3 regions of the Escherichia sp. HH091_1A genome follow, and region 1 is predicted to be linked to each of the others. Evidence: predicted binding sites of a transcription regulator. Region 1 holds the regulator's gene; each other region holds the start of a gene.
The links. The regulator Fur, encoded in region 1, represses iron uptake genes when iron is present. The targets are predictions, from matches to a motif close to ATAATAATGAGAACNACTATCAA.
Positions count from the first base shown of each region.

Region 1 (4,267 bases):
GGGCTTTATGGCAATGCCGGAGGCTCGCGCCGAAGGATTCATCGACGATTCAACCTTAACCGGCGGTATCTATTACTGGCAGCGTGAACGCGACCGTAAAGACGTTACCGACGGCGACAAATACAAAACTAACCTTTCTCACTCCACCTGGAATGCCAACCTCGATTTTCAGTCTGGTTATGCTGCTGATATGTTCGGCCTTGATATTGCGGCGTTTACGGCGATTGAAATGGCGGAAAACGGCGACAGTTCTCACCCGAACGAAATCGCGTTTTCAAAAAGCAATAAAGCCTATGACGAAGACTGGTCCGGCGATAAAAGCGGTATAAGCCTGTATAAAGCAGCGGCCAAATTTAAATACGGTCCGGTGTGGGCGCGGGCAGGTTATATTCAGCCAACCGGTCAGACGCTGTTAGCGCCGCACTGGAGCTTTATGCCGGGTACTTATCAGGGGGCGGAAGCGGGGGCGAATTTTGATTACGGCGATGCTGGTGCGTTGAGTTTCTCCTACATGTGGACCAACGAATATAAAGCGCCGTGGCATCTGGAAATGGATGAGTTTTATCAGAACGATAAAACCACCAAAGTTGATTATCTACACTCCCTTGGGGCGAAGTACGACTTCAAAAATAACTTCGTACTGGAAGCGGCGTTTGGTCAGGCGGAAGGGTATATTGATCAATATTTTGCCAAAGCCAGCTACAAATTTGATATCGCCGGTAGCCCGTTAACCACCAGCTACCAGTTCTACGGTACGCGCGATAAAGTTGACGATCGTAGCGTCAACGACCTTTACGACGGCACTGCCTGGCTGCAAGCGTTGACCTTTGGTTACCGGGCGGCTGACGTAGTGGATTTGCGTCTGGAAGGCACCTGGGTTAAAGCCGACGGCCAGCAGGGATACTTCCTGCAACGTATGACTCCAACCTATGCTTCCTCGAACGGTCGCCTGGATATCTGGTGGGATAACCGTTCTGACTTCAACGCCAACGGCGAAAAAGCGGTCTTCTTCGGTGCGATGTATGACCTGAAAAACTGGAATCTTCCAGGCTTCGCCATCGGCGCTTCCTACGTTTACGCATGGGATGCTAAAACCGCTACCTGGCAGAGCAATCCGGATGCGTACTACGACAAGAACCGGACTATTGAAGAGTCTGCATACAGCCTGGATGCGGTCTACACCATTCAGGACGGTCGCGCCAAAGGCACGATGTTCAAACTGCACTTTACCGAATACGACAACCACTCCGACATCCCAAGCTGGGGCGGTGGTTACGGCAACATCTTCCAGGATGAGCGTGACGTGAAATTTATGGTAATCGCACCATTCACCATCTTCTGATGCCCGACGCGGCAGGTTTTGTGCCTGCCGCACGTTTGAGGAATTTGCAATGAAAAAACTGATTCTCATCGCCATGATGGCATCGGGGCTGGTGGCTTGTGCACAATCCACCGCGCCACAGGAAGACAGCCATCTGAAAGAAGCTTACAGCGCCTGTATCAACACCGCGCAAGGTTCGCCGGAAAAAATTGAAGCCTGTCAGAGCGTGTTAAACGTGCTGAAGAAAGAGAAACAACATCAGCAGTTTGCCGAGCAGGAAAGTGTACGCGTACTGGATTATCAGCAGTGTCTGCGTGCAACGCAAACCGGAAATGATCAGGCGGTGAAAGCCGATTGTGATAAAGTCTGGCAGGAAATTCGCAGTAATAACAAATAAGTGAGAGCTGTAACTCTCGCTTTTCTTATTTCCCTTGCATAAAAAAGCCAACCCGCAGGTTGGCTTTTCTCGTTCAGGCTGGCTTATTTGCCTTCGTGCGCGTGCTCATCTTCGCGGCAATCGCCTTCGGCACAGTGACCGTAAAGATAGAGACTGTGGTTAGTCAGGCGAATGCCATGTTTTGCGGCAATTTCATGCTGACGCGCTTCGATGGAATCATCACTAAATTCGATAACCTTGCCGCAGTCGAGGCAGATCAGGTGATCGTGGTGATGTTGCTGTGTCAGTTCAAATACGGATTTACCGCCTTCAAAATTGTGGCGGGTGACGATACCAGCGTCGTCGAACTGGTTCAGTACGCGATATACCGTAGCCAGACCAATTTCTTCACCCATATCGATCAGACGTTTGTATAAATCTTCCGCACTGACGTGATGGTTGTCCGGCTCCTGAAGAACTTCCAGGATTTTTAAACGAGGAAGCGTTACTTTCAGGCCAGCTTTCTTTAGGGCGGTATTGTTATCAGTCATGCGGAATCTGTCCTGTTACTAAGCGGTTCACTTCATTAGGAGAAGTGACAGAATTTGCTCTTGAGATAATGCGTATCATTATAGAATTGCCACGCCTAAATGAAAACCACAAGTCCCTGGCAAATATTGTTAATAAAAACGTGGCACAGCTTACATTTACAACGGCAAGGCCACTTGAACACCGGGACATTGTACAGGTACAACAGCAAAAGTTACAAATTTGTAGCAATTATTTTGATTGGCATTATCTATTAATACGGCGTAGACATGAGTCTACGCCGCATCACATCAGGCATTGAGAATTTCGTCGAGATGCAATTCTTCAGAAATCTGTTTAACCCATTTTTCTACACGTTCAGCGGTCAGTTCCGGCTGACGGTCTTCGTCGATAGCCAGACCGACAAAGTGGTCGTCATCTGCCAGACCTTTTGATGCTTCGAAATGGTAGCCCGCAGTTGGCCAGTGACCAACGATGGTTGCACCGCGCGGTTCAATGATGTCGCGGATGGTGCCCAATGCGTCACAGAAGTATTCAGCGTAATCTTCCTGGTCGCCACAACCAAACAGCGCAACCAGTTTGCCATTGAAATCAATCTCTTCGAGAGTCGGGAAGAAGTCATCCCAGTCACACTGCGCTTCGCCGTAATACCAGGTTGGGATGCCCAGCAGCAGAATGTCATATGCTTCCAGATCTTCTTTGCTGCTTTTTGCAATGTCATGGACATCGGCAACGTCTTTACCAAGCTGTTTTTGAATCATTTTTGCGATATTTTCGGTATTACCGGTGTCGCTGCCGAAAAAGATGCCAGTGATAGCCATGAGTGAAATAACCTCTTGAAACTTATTGAAATGGGGGTGGAAAATTGCCCACGGATAAAGGCAATCATAGCAGAACAGGCAGTCTTGCGGAATCAGCAAACGAGCAGGACTGCACACTGTGCTACATGAAAGTGGAAATTTAAACGATGCCCTGACTACGCAGCGCCGCCAGTTGCTGCATTAACATCTCTTCGATCAGTTCGCTACGGCTCATATTGCGCGATTCCGCCAGCTCGTTCAGCGCCTCGACAGCTTCCGCGTTTAGCTTCAGTTCGACACGCTTAAGGCCACGTACTTTGTCGCGTTTTAGCTGGTTGCGTTTATTAATACGCAGCTGTTCATCGCGCGAAAGCGGATTAGTTTTCGGTCGTCCCGGTCGACGCTCGTGCGCGAACAGATCTAATGTCGTACGGTCCGTTTGTTCTTTGGCCATGATCTTGGTGACTTCGGGGGAAACAATCAGCCAGGCGCCTGCCCGGATGGATAGCGCGCCATAATACATCAGCGCGATGAGTCACGCCAACGCCCACGCGCGGAAAGCGACGCGGACGCTGGGTTTTTAATCAGTTACGTTAATCATTGAGATAGCGACGGATAGCGCGTAATACCGCATCCGGTTTTTCAGCATGGACCCAGTGACCCGCGCCAGCAATCACATGCGCTCGTGCCTGTGGAAATTGTGTCAGTAAATCATCACGATACTGCTCGCTAACATACGGAGAATTGCCGCCTGGGATAAACAGGGCAGGGTGATCCCATGCCGGGATTTTCTCCCAACCCACAATATGCGGATACTGATCCCACAATACCGGCACGTTAAAGCGCCACTCCCCGTCAACAAAAGATTTCAACAGAAACTGAATCACCCCTTCTTCATTAAGATGCTGGCGCATTACTGCCGCTGCTTGCTGGCGAGTTTGCGCGTCGGATTCACTGACTGCGTTGATAGCCGCGAAAATTTCATCATGACGGCGTACGTGATAGTCGACCGGCGCGATATCAATCGCCACCAGTTTATCGATGCGATCGGGGGCCAGTGCAGTCAGTGCCATCACCGCTTTACCGCCCATTGAGTGTCCAATAAATGTTGCCTTATCGATCTGCTGTGCATCCAGAGTGTCAACAAGATCCTGGGCCATCGCCGGGTAACTCATCACCGGATCTCTCGGGGAAAGACCGTGGTTACGCATATCAACCTGG
Region 1 covers NZ_AP025747.1:804,801-809,067, forward strand. The annotation lists gene chiP (chitoporin ChiP) at 1-1,342, shown strand, start outside; gene QUF14_RS03695 (ChiQ/YbfN family lipoprotein) at 1,392-1,718, shown strand; gene fur (ferric iron uptake transcriptional regulator) at 1,802-2,248, opposite strand; gene uof (fur leader peptide) at 2,241-2,327, opposite strand; gene fldA (flavodoxin FldA) at 2,537-3,067, opposite strand; gene ybfE (LexA regulated protein) at 3,207-3,500, opposite strand; gene ybfF (esterase) at 3,640-4,267, opposite strand, start outside.

Region 2 (4,267 bases), 890 kb from region 1:
AGAGAACGCCTTACGGGGAGTGGCCGTAGGCCGGAAAAACTGGATGTTCGCGGGTTCCGACAGCGGTGGTGAACATGCGGCGGTGTTGTACTCGCTGATCGGCACATGCCGTCTGAACAATGTGGAGCCAGAAAAGTGGCTGCGTTACGTCATTGAACATATCCAGGACTGGCCGGCAAACCGGGTACGCGATCTGTTGCCCTGGAAAGTTGATCTGAGCTCTCAGTAAATATCAATACGGTTCTGACGAGTCGCTTACGTTTATGGAGATGCCGCAGAATGGAACACAGCCGAATTAAGAAGAGAAATGTCGCACTCATAGAAAAATGCGTCATGAGCAGTATCGGTATTGAGAGTTTATTCAGAAAGTTTGCAGGTAACCCTTATAAGCTCCATATCTATACCAGTCAGGAGTCATTTCAGGATGCCATGTCGCGGATCTCATTTGCGGCGGTCATTTTTTCTTTTTCTGCCATGAGAAGTAAACGCAGAGAGGGATTATCTTGCCTGACTGAACTGGCGATTAAGTTTCCGCGTACCCGACGTTTAGTTATTGCGGATGATGATATTGAAGCTCGGCTGATTGGTTCATTGTCGCCATCACCGCTGGACGGTGTATTAAGTAAAGCGTCGACGCTGGAGATTTTTCATCAAGAACTCTTTTTGTCATTAAATGGTGTGCGTCAGGCGACCGACCGACTGAACAATCAGTGGTACATTAACCAAAGCCGGACGCTAAGCCCGACGGAGAGAGAAATATTGCGCTTTATGTCGCGTGGCTACTCAATGACACAAATTGCCGAGCAGCTTAAACGCAATATCAAAACGATCCGCGCGCATAAATTTAATGTAATGTCGAAACTGGGCGTCAGTTCTGATGCAGGGTTGTTGGAGGCCGCAGACATTCTGTTATGTATGCGTCATTGCGAAGCAAGTAACGTGTTGCACCCCTATTAATACGTTTAATGCCGGGTTTACTTCCCCGGCAAATTTTTCTATTTCAGCGTACAGTCACCACATTGCTGCACATCCGGCAAGCGATAACGCTGGCAGCAAGTGCGGCGCACCAGCAGGCCGTCGCGCAGCACCACGGTACGCCAGAGTGGATTATCTTCACCGGTAGTGAGCGTTTTCTCAAAAAAGAGGGCATGGCGCAGCGATTCAACCGTCGCCTCGCCGAGCAGCTGTTTCATCTCAGTCAGATACCAGTTGATCAAATAACCGGTATTGCTCCAGATAAGTTTACCGTTAATCTCTCCCGTTGCTTCTAGTGCCTGCACAACCGGAACAAGCGCCTGGCTGATTAACGTTTCCATTCGCTGCTGCGGTGAATGTGGTGTTGCGTTTTTATCTTCATACACATCGACCCAGAAACAGGCGGCGCGTCCGGTTTCGTGAAACTCAACGTGGAAATGTTCCGGCGTCACATCTAATGCTTTTTCCTGCGTTAACAGGGCCAGCATTAATGGCGGCACCATCAGGCCGATGTACCATTGCGCCCACAGGGAGATCAGCGGCTTATTCTCGCGGATCATCGTTGGTTGATTGCGGTAGATATGATCGGAATAAACAGCTAACAGAGAACTTAACGCATTCGGTGATGACCATTGCGCCAGCGTCATGGCGTTAAGCGGGGCGGGTTCATCCAGACGGATAAACTCGAGCAAATGTTCACGATGTTCGGCGATCGTCGCACGTACTGCTTGTGCAAGCCCAGCATCCTGCGGCTGGAGATGCGTTCGCCAGATAACATCTTCATAGAGCGGTGCGGAACGATAGGCCATAATCGCGATGGTAATCTAAATGATAATGATTGCTAATCCTAGCGATAGGTTTATTCGATAGCAAGGGATTTCTCTGACTTGCAAATGATAAAAATTATCATATGATATTGGTTATCATTATCAATGAAAGAGATGAAACCATGTTGCAACGTATGCTGGGCAGTGGCTGGGGAGTGTTTCTGCCAGGATTGCTGATTGCAGGGCTGACGTATGCGGATTTATCGCCGGATCAGTGGCGGATTGTCATTCTGATGGGATTGGTGTTGACGCCGGTGATGTTGTATCACAAACAGTTACGGCATTACATTTTGCTACCATCGTGCCTGGTGCTTATTGCTGGCGTCATGCTGATGATAATGAATTTGAATCAGGGATGAAAAAACAAGGAAGGAAGTAAAGATAATTGGTGCGAGGGGGGGGACTTGAACCCCCACGTCCGTAAGGACACTAACACCTGAAGCTAGCGCGTCTACCAATTCCGCCACCTTCGCACAGTCATCTTACTTTTTTGATATCGCCTCGTTTGGTGCGAGGGGGGGGACTTGAACCCCCACGTCCGTAAGAACACTAACACCTGAAGCTAGCGCGTCTACCAATTCCGCCACCTTCGCCCAGTGCGAGCAATATCAACGTGGTTTTTGGTGCGAGGGGGGGGACTTGAACCCCCACGTCCGTAAGGACACTAACACCTGAAGCTAGCGCGTCTACCAATTCCGCCACCTTCGCATACCATCAATTCTTAAAAAGAATTGCTACCACGGAGGCGCATTCTAGTGGTTTTCAGCTTTTCGTCAATAGTTAATTATCGACGGAGGTGTAATTGCTGGAAAAATGGCCATCGGCGGATTGTGGATAATTCGTTTGTCGGTCGGATAAGGCGTGTACGCCGCATCCGACACAGTATGCGGCGACAGATATCAGATACTTAACCTTTCTTCGCCTGGCGGGTCATAATGGCGCGATACACCTTGAATCGCCCGGTTTGCGCGATCACTTCGTGGAAGCCAAATGTCTCATCCAGCACGTCCGGGTAAGGCAGGAAGGCGTTCGCCACAATTCTCAGCTCGCCGCCGCTGTTAAGATGACGCACCGCGCCGCGAATCAGCGTTTGCGCCGCATCCAGGCTGGTTTGCATCCCATCGTGGAACGGCGGGTTGGAGATGATCATATCAAAGCGACCTTTCACCTCGGAAAAGACGTTGCTGGCAAAGACTTCACCTTCAATACCGTTGGCAGCAAGTGTTGCACGGCTGGCTTCAACTGCTGGCGCAGAAACATCGCACAACGTGAGACGAATTTTCGGCGAATGGCGCGCAAAGGCAACCGAAAGCACGCCCGCGCCACAGCCGACATCCAGCACTTTACCTTTCGTGTGCGGAGTTAACGTCGAGAGCAGCAGTTGGCTACCGACATCCAGACCGTCGCGGCTAAACACGCCCGGCAACGTTTTGACCGTCAGGCCATCGACGTTATATTCGCCCCAGAATTTATCGGCATCAAACATCGGCTGCTTTTCCAGACGACCAAAATAGAGGCCACAGCGACGGGCGCTGTCGACTTTATTCAACGGCGCATAATCTGCAAGCATCTGCTCGGCGCTGCGCACGCCGCTTCGGTTCTCGCCAACGACAAAAATATCCGTTCCCACCGGCAGCAGAGAAAGTAAATTCATCAACTGAAACTGGGCTTCCGGTTTGTTCTTCGGCCAGTAGTAAATCAGCGTATCGCAATCTGCGACGTCATCCGCCGTGGCGACCAGACTAAAACGGGCGTTATCCCCCATCTGGCGGCTTAACACCTGCCAGTGGTGGAATTGCTGGGTATGAGCACGGCTGGCCGCGGTATCTAAACGCGCGGGCAGGTCATCCTGTAAGTCTCCGGCAAAAAGAATACGGCTTTGTTCGAAATCATCACTGTGACGCAGCAAGACTTCACTTGCCGGGGTAAATGCTGACATGGAATGCTCCTCAATTGATACTGGCGGCGATTATAGCCATATGTTGGCGCGGTATCGACGAATTTGCTATATTTGCGCCCCTGACAACAGGAGCGATTCGCTATGACATCCCGACGAGACTGGCAGTTACAGCAACTGGGCATTACCCAGTGGTCGCTGCGTCGCCCTGGCGCGTTGCAGGGGGAGATTGCCATTGCGATCCCGGCACACGTCCGTCTGGTGATGGTGGCAAACGATCTTCCCGCCCTGACCGATCCTCTGGTGAGCGATGTTCTGCGTGCATTAACCGTCAGCCCCGATCAAGTGCTGCAACTGACGCCAGAAAAAATCGCTATGCTGCCGCAAGGCAGTCGCTGCAACAGCTGGCGGTTGGGTACTGACGAACCGCTATCACTGGAAGGCGCTCAGGTGGCATCACCGGCGCTCACCGAATTACGGGCAAACCCAACGGCACGCGCCGCGTTATGGCAACAAATTTGCACATATGAACACGATTTCTTCCCTCGAAACGACTGATTTACCAGCG
Region 2 covers NZ_AP025747.1:5,365,784-5,370,050, forward strand. The annotation lists gene QUF14_RS26570 (IS66-like element ISCro1 family transposase) at 1-229, shown strand, start outside; gene bglJ (DNA-binding transcriptional activator BglJ) at 280-957, shown strand; gene fhuF (siderophore-iron reductase FhuF) at 996-1,784, opposite strand; gene QUF14_RS26585 (DUF1435 domain-containing protein) at 1,925-2,161, shown strand; tRNA gene QUF14_RS26590 (tRNA-Leu) at 2,189-2,275, opposite strand; tRNA gene QUF14_RS26595 (tRNA-Leu) at 2,309-2,395, opposite strand; tRNA gene QUF14_RS26600 (tRNA-Leu) at 2,424-2,510, opposite strand; gene rsmC (16S rRNA (guanine(1207)-N(2))-methyltransferase RsmC) at 2,710-3,741, opposite strand; gene holD (DNA polymerase III subunit psi) at 3,844-4,257, shown strand; gene rimI (ribosomal protein S18-alanine N-acetyltransferase) at 4,226-4,267, shown strand, end outside.
Region 2: the regulator Fur is predicted to act here: its motif matches at 1,886-1,908, upstream of fhuF (siderophore-iron reductase FhuF).

Region 3 (4,267 bases), 490 kb from region 1:
ACCCCCATGGTGGTGGTTCCCATGCCATTACTCCTGTTGTTCTGAAAGGTGCAACTTAACGTTATCGTGAAATATCCATGATGTTGCAACTTTGTGCAACCATGTTAAATGTGACCTGCGTAGCAAGCTTAAAAATGAATGAAATGTTAATAAAAGAAATCGATATGACAGGGATTAAAAAATAACTCAGACTTTTTCTCTGCGGCAGTTAACATTTTTGAAAGGTGCAACCGCAAAAAATGTGAGGGAGTGCAACCTGATGAAAAATAGTATCGCTGAGCACTAAAATTTAATGTAAATGGTGTGTTAAATCGATTGTGAATAACCAGCGCTTCCGGCAGGATACGGTCGCCCTGGGAAAACATAAACTCTGTTACCCCGTTCCGGTGGCAGATATAACGGCAAGTTTCGACATTGCCGATAATAATTTTTTGGAGACTTTAGATGGCTATTAGCACACCGATGTTGGTGACATTCTGTGTCTATATTTTTGGCATGATATTGATTGGGTTTATCGCCTGGCGATCAACCAAAAACTTCGACGACTATATTCTTGGCGGTCGCAGCCTTGGGCCATTCGTGACGGCATTATCGGCAGGTGCGTCGGATATGAGCGGCTGGCTGTTAATGGGATTACCGGGTGCAGTCTTTCTTTCCGGGATTTCCGAAAGCTGGATCGCCATTGGCCTGACATTAGGCGCGTGGATTAACTGGAAGCTGGTGGCCGGGCGGTTGCGTGTGCATACCGAATACAATAATAACGCCTTAACATTGCCGGATTATTTTACCGGGCGTTTTGAAGATAAAAGCCGTATTTTGCGCATTATCTCCGCGCTGGTAATTTTGCTGTTCTTCACCATTTATTGTGCTTCGGGCATTGTGGCTGGCGCGCGTCTGTTTGAAAGCACCTTCGGCATGAGCTACGAAACGGCTCTTTGGGCGGGAGCTGCGGCGACGATCCTTTACACCTTTATTGGTGGTTTCCTTGCGGTGAGCTGGACTGACACTGTACAGGCCAGCCTGATGATTTTTGCCCTGATCCTGACGCCGGTTATCGTGATCATTAGCGTCGGTGGGTTTGGCGACTCGCTGGAAGTGATCAAACAAAAGAGCATTGAAAACGTGGATATGCTCAAAGGGTTGAATTTTGTCGCCATTATCTCGCTGATGGGCTGGGGGCTGGGTTACTTCGGTCAGCCGCATATTCTGGCGCGTTTTATGGCGGCGGATTCTCACTATAGCATTGTCCATGCGCGTCGTATCAGCATGACCTGGATGATCCTCTGTCTGGCAGGCGCGGTGGCGGTCGGTTTCTTCGGCATTGCATACTTTAACAATAATCCAGCGGTTGCCGGTGCGGTAAATCAGAACTCTGAGCGCGTGTTTATCGAACTGGCACAAATATTGTTTAACCCGTGGATTGCCGGGATTCTGTTGTCGGCGATTCTGGCGGCGGTGATGTCGACGTTAAGTTGCCAGCTGCTGGTGTGCTCCAGTGCGATTACCGAAGATCTGTACAAAGCATTTCTGCGTAAACATGCCAGCCAGAAAGAACTGGTGTGGGTAGGGCGTGTGATGGTGTTGGTGGTGGCGCTGGTGGCAATTGCGCTGGCGGCGAATCCTGAAAACCGTGTGCTGGGCTTAGTAAGCTACGCGTGGGCAGGCTTCGGTGCGGCGTTTGGTCCGGTGGTGCTGTTCTCAGTGATGTGGTCACGCATGACGCGTAACGGTGCACTGGCGGGGATGATCATTGGCGCGCTGACGGTTATTGTCTGGAAACAGTTCGGCTGGCTGGGTCTGTACGAAATTATTCCGGGCTTTATCTTCGGTAGCATTGGGATTGTGGTGTTTAGTTTACTGGGTAAAGCACCGTCAGCGGCGATGCAAAAACGCTTTGCTGACGCCGATGCGCACTATCATTCAGCGCCGCCGTCACGGTTGCAGGAAGGGTAAGGGAAGGCGTTTTACCGAAAATTCCACGCCATAATCAGAAGCAGGCAGAGGGCAATCAGTGATTGCCCTCTGCATTTTCTCTCAAAAAAAATTTACATTTCCTCATCATTATCACTACATTCCGCTTGTGTTTTTCTTCACCGTAATGATAATCGCTATCACTGCGATTTACTTTTCTTTGCATAGATTGACTCAGAAAAACGTTTAAGGGTGGGTGGCATGTTTGTTCCGTTTCTCATTATGTTGCGCGAAGGACTTGAAGCCGCGCTGATTGTCAGCCTGATTGCCAGCTATCTTAAGCGTACCCAGCGAGGTCGATGGATTGGTGTCATGTGGATTGGCGTGTTGCTAGCCGCTGCGTTGTGCCTGGGGCTGGGTATCTTCATTAATGAAACCACCGGCGAATTTCCGCAAAAAGAGCAGGAATTGTTCGAAGGTATCGTGGCGGTGATTGCCGTGGTGATCCTCACCTGGATGGTTTTCTGGATGCGTAAAGTGTCGCGCAACGTCAAAGTGCAACTGGAACAGGCAGTCGATAGCGCATTGCAGCGTGGGAATCATCATGGCTGGGCGCTGGTGATGATGGTATTTTTTGCCGTTGCAAGGGAAGGGCTGGAGTCGGTCTTTTTCCTGCTGGCGGCGTTTCAACAAGATGTCGGGATCTGGCCTCCGCTGGGTGCAATGCTCGGTCTTGCTACAGCCGTGGTGCTCGGCTTTCTGTTCTACTGGGGCGGTATTCGCCTCAATCTTGGCGGGTTTTTTAAATGGACCAGCCTGTTTATTCTCTTCGTCGCCGCAGGGCTGGCTGCTGGTGCTATTCGCGCGTTTCATGAAGCCGGGCTGTGGAACCACTTTCAGGAAATCGCCTTCGATATGAGCGCGGTGCTCTCAACTCACTCGCTGTTCGGTACGCTGATGGAAGGTATCTTTGGTTATCAGGAAGCGCCGAGCGTCAGCGAAGTCGCCGTCTGGTTTATTTATCTCATCCCGGCGCTGGTGGCATTTGCTCTGCCGCCGCGCGCAGGGGCGACAGCGTCTCGCTCCGCGTAACGAAAATGACGCAAACTCTTGCTTAGTTACAACATACTTTAAAGGGATAGTCTCGTCATGACCATTAACTTCCGCCATAGTGCACTGCAATTAAGCGTGGCTGCGCTGTTCTCCTCTGCTTTTATGGCTAACGCTGCTGATATTCCGCAGGTCAAAGTCACTGTGACAGATAAACAGTGCGAACCGATGACCATTACGGTTAACGCCGGGAAAACACAGTTCATTATTCAGAACCACAGCCAGAAGGCGCTGGAGTGGGAGATCCTCAAAGGCGTGATGGTGGTGGAAGAGCGGGAAAATATCGCCCCTGGTTTTAGCCAGAAAATGACGGCAAATTTACAGCCTGGCGAATACGATATGACCTGCGGTCTGCTGACAAACCCGAAAGGGAAGTTGATCGTCAAAGGTGAGGCAACGGCGGATGCGGCGCAGAGCGATGCGCTGTTAAGTCTTGGTGGTGCAATTACTGCATATAAAGCGTATGTCATGGCGGAAACCACACAGCTGGTGACCGACACCAAAGCCTTTACCGACGCCATCAAAGCAGGCGATATCGAAAAAGCGAAAGCACTGTATGCGCCGACGCGCCAGCACTATGAGCGCATTGAACCGATTGCTGAGCTGTTCTCTGATCTGGATGGTAGCATTGACGCCCGTGAAGATGATTACGAGCAAAAAGCCGGCGATCCGAAATTCACCGGTTTCCACCGTCTGGAAAAAGCATTGTTTGGCGACAACACCACCAAAGGAATGGATCAGTATGCTGACCAGCTTTATACCGATGTGGTCGATTTGCAAAAACGGATCAGTGAACTGGCTTTCCCACCTTCAAAAGTGGTCGGCGGCGCAGCCGGACTGATTGAGGAAGTGGCAGCCAGCAAAATCAGCGGTGAAGAAGATCGCTACAGCCACACCGATCTGTGGGACTTCCAGGCTAACGTTGAAGGCTCGCAGAAAATTGTCGATCTGCTGCGTCCGCAACTGCAAAAAGCCAACCCGGAACTGCTGGCAAAAGTCGATGCTAACTTCAAAAAGGTCGATACCATTCTGGCGAAATACCGTACTAAAGACGGTTTTGAAACCTACGACAAGCTGACCGATGCCGATCGTAATGCGCTGAAAGGGCCGATTACTGCGCTGGCGGAAGATCTGGCGCAACTTCGCGGTGTGCTGGGGCTGGATTAAGCGTTATGCAGTATGAAGATGAAAACGGCGTGAATGAACCGTCACGCCGACGTTTACTGAAAGGGATTGGTGCGCTGGC
Region 3 covers NZ_AP025747.1:1,299,211-1,303,477, forward strand. The annotation lists gene putA (trifunctional transcriptional regulator/proline dehydrogenase/L-glutamate gamma-semialdehyde dehydrogenase) at 1-23, opposite strand, end outside; gene putP (sodium/proline symporter PutP) at 445-1,953, shown strand; gene efeU (iron uptake transporter permease EfeU) at 2,173-3,003, shown strand; gene efeO (iron uptake system protein EfeO) at 3,061-4,188, shown strand; gene efeB (iron uptake transporter deferrochelatase/peroxidase subunit) at 4,194-4,267, shown strand, end outside.
Region 3: the regulator Fur is predicted to act here: its motif matches at 2,093-2,115, upstream of efeU (iron uptake transporter permease EfeU).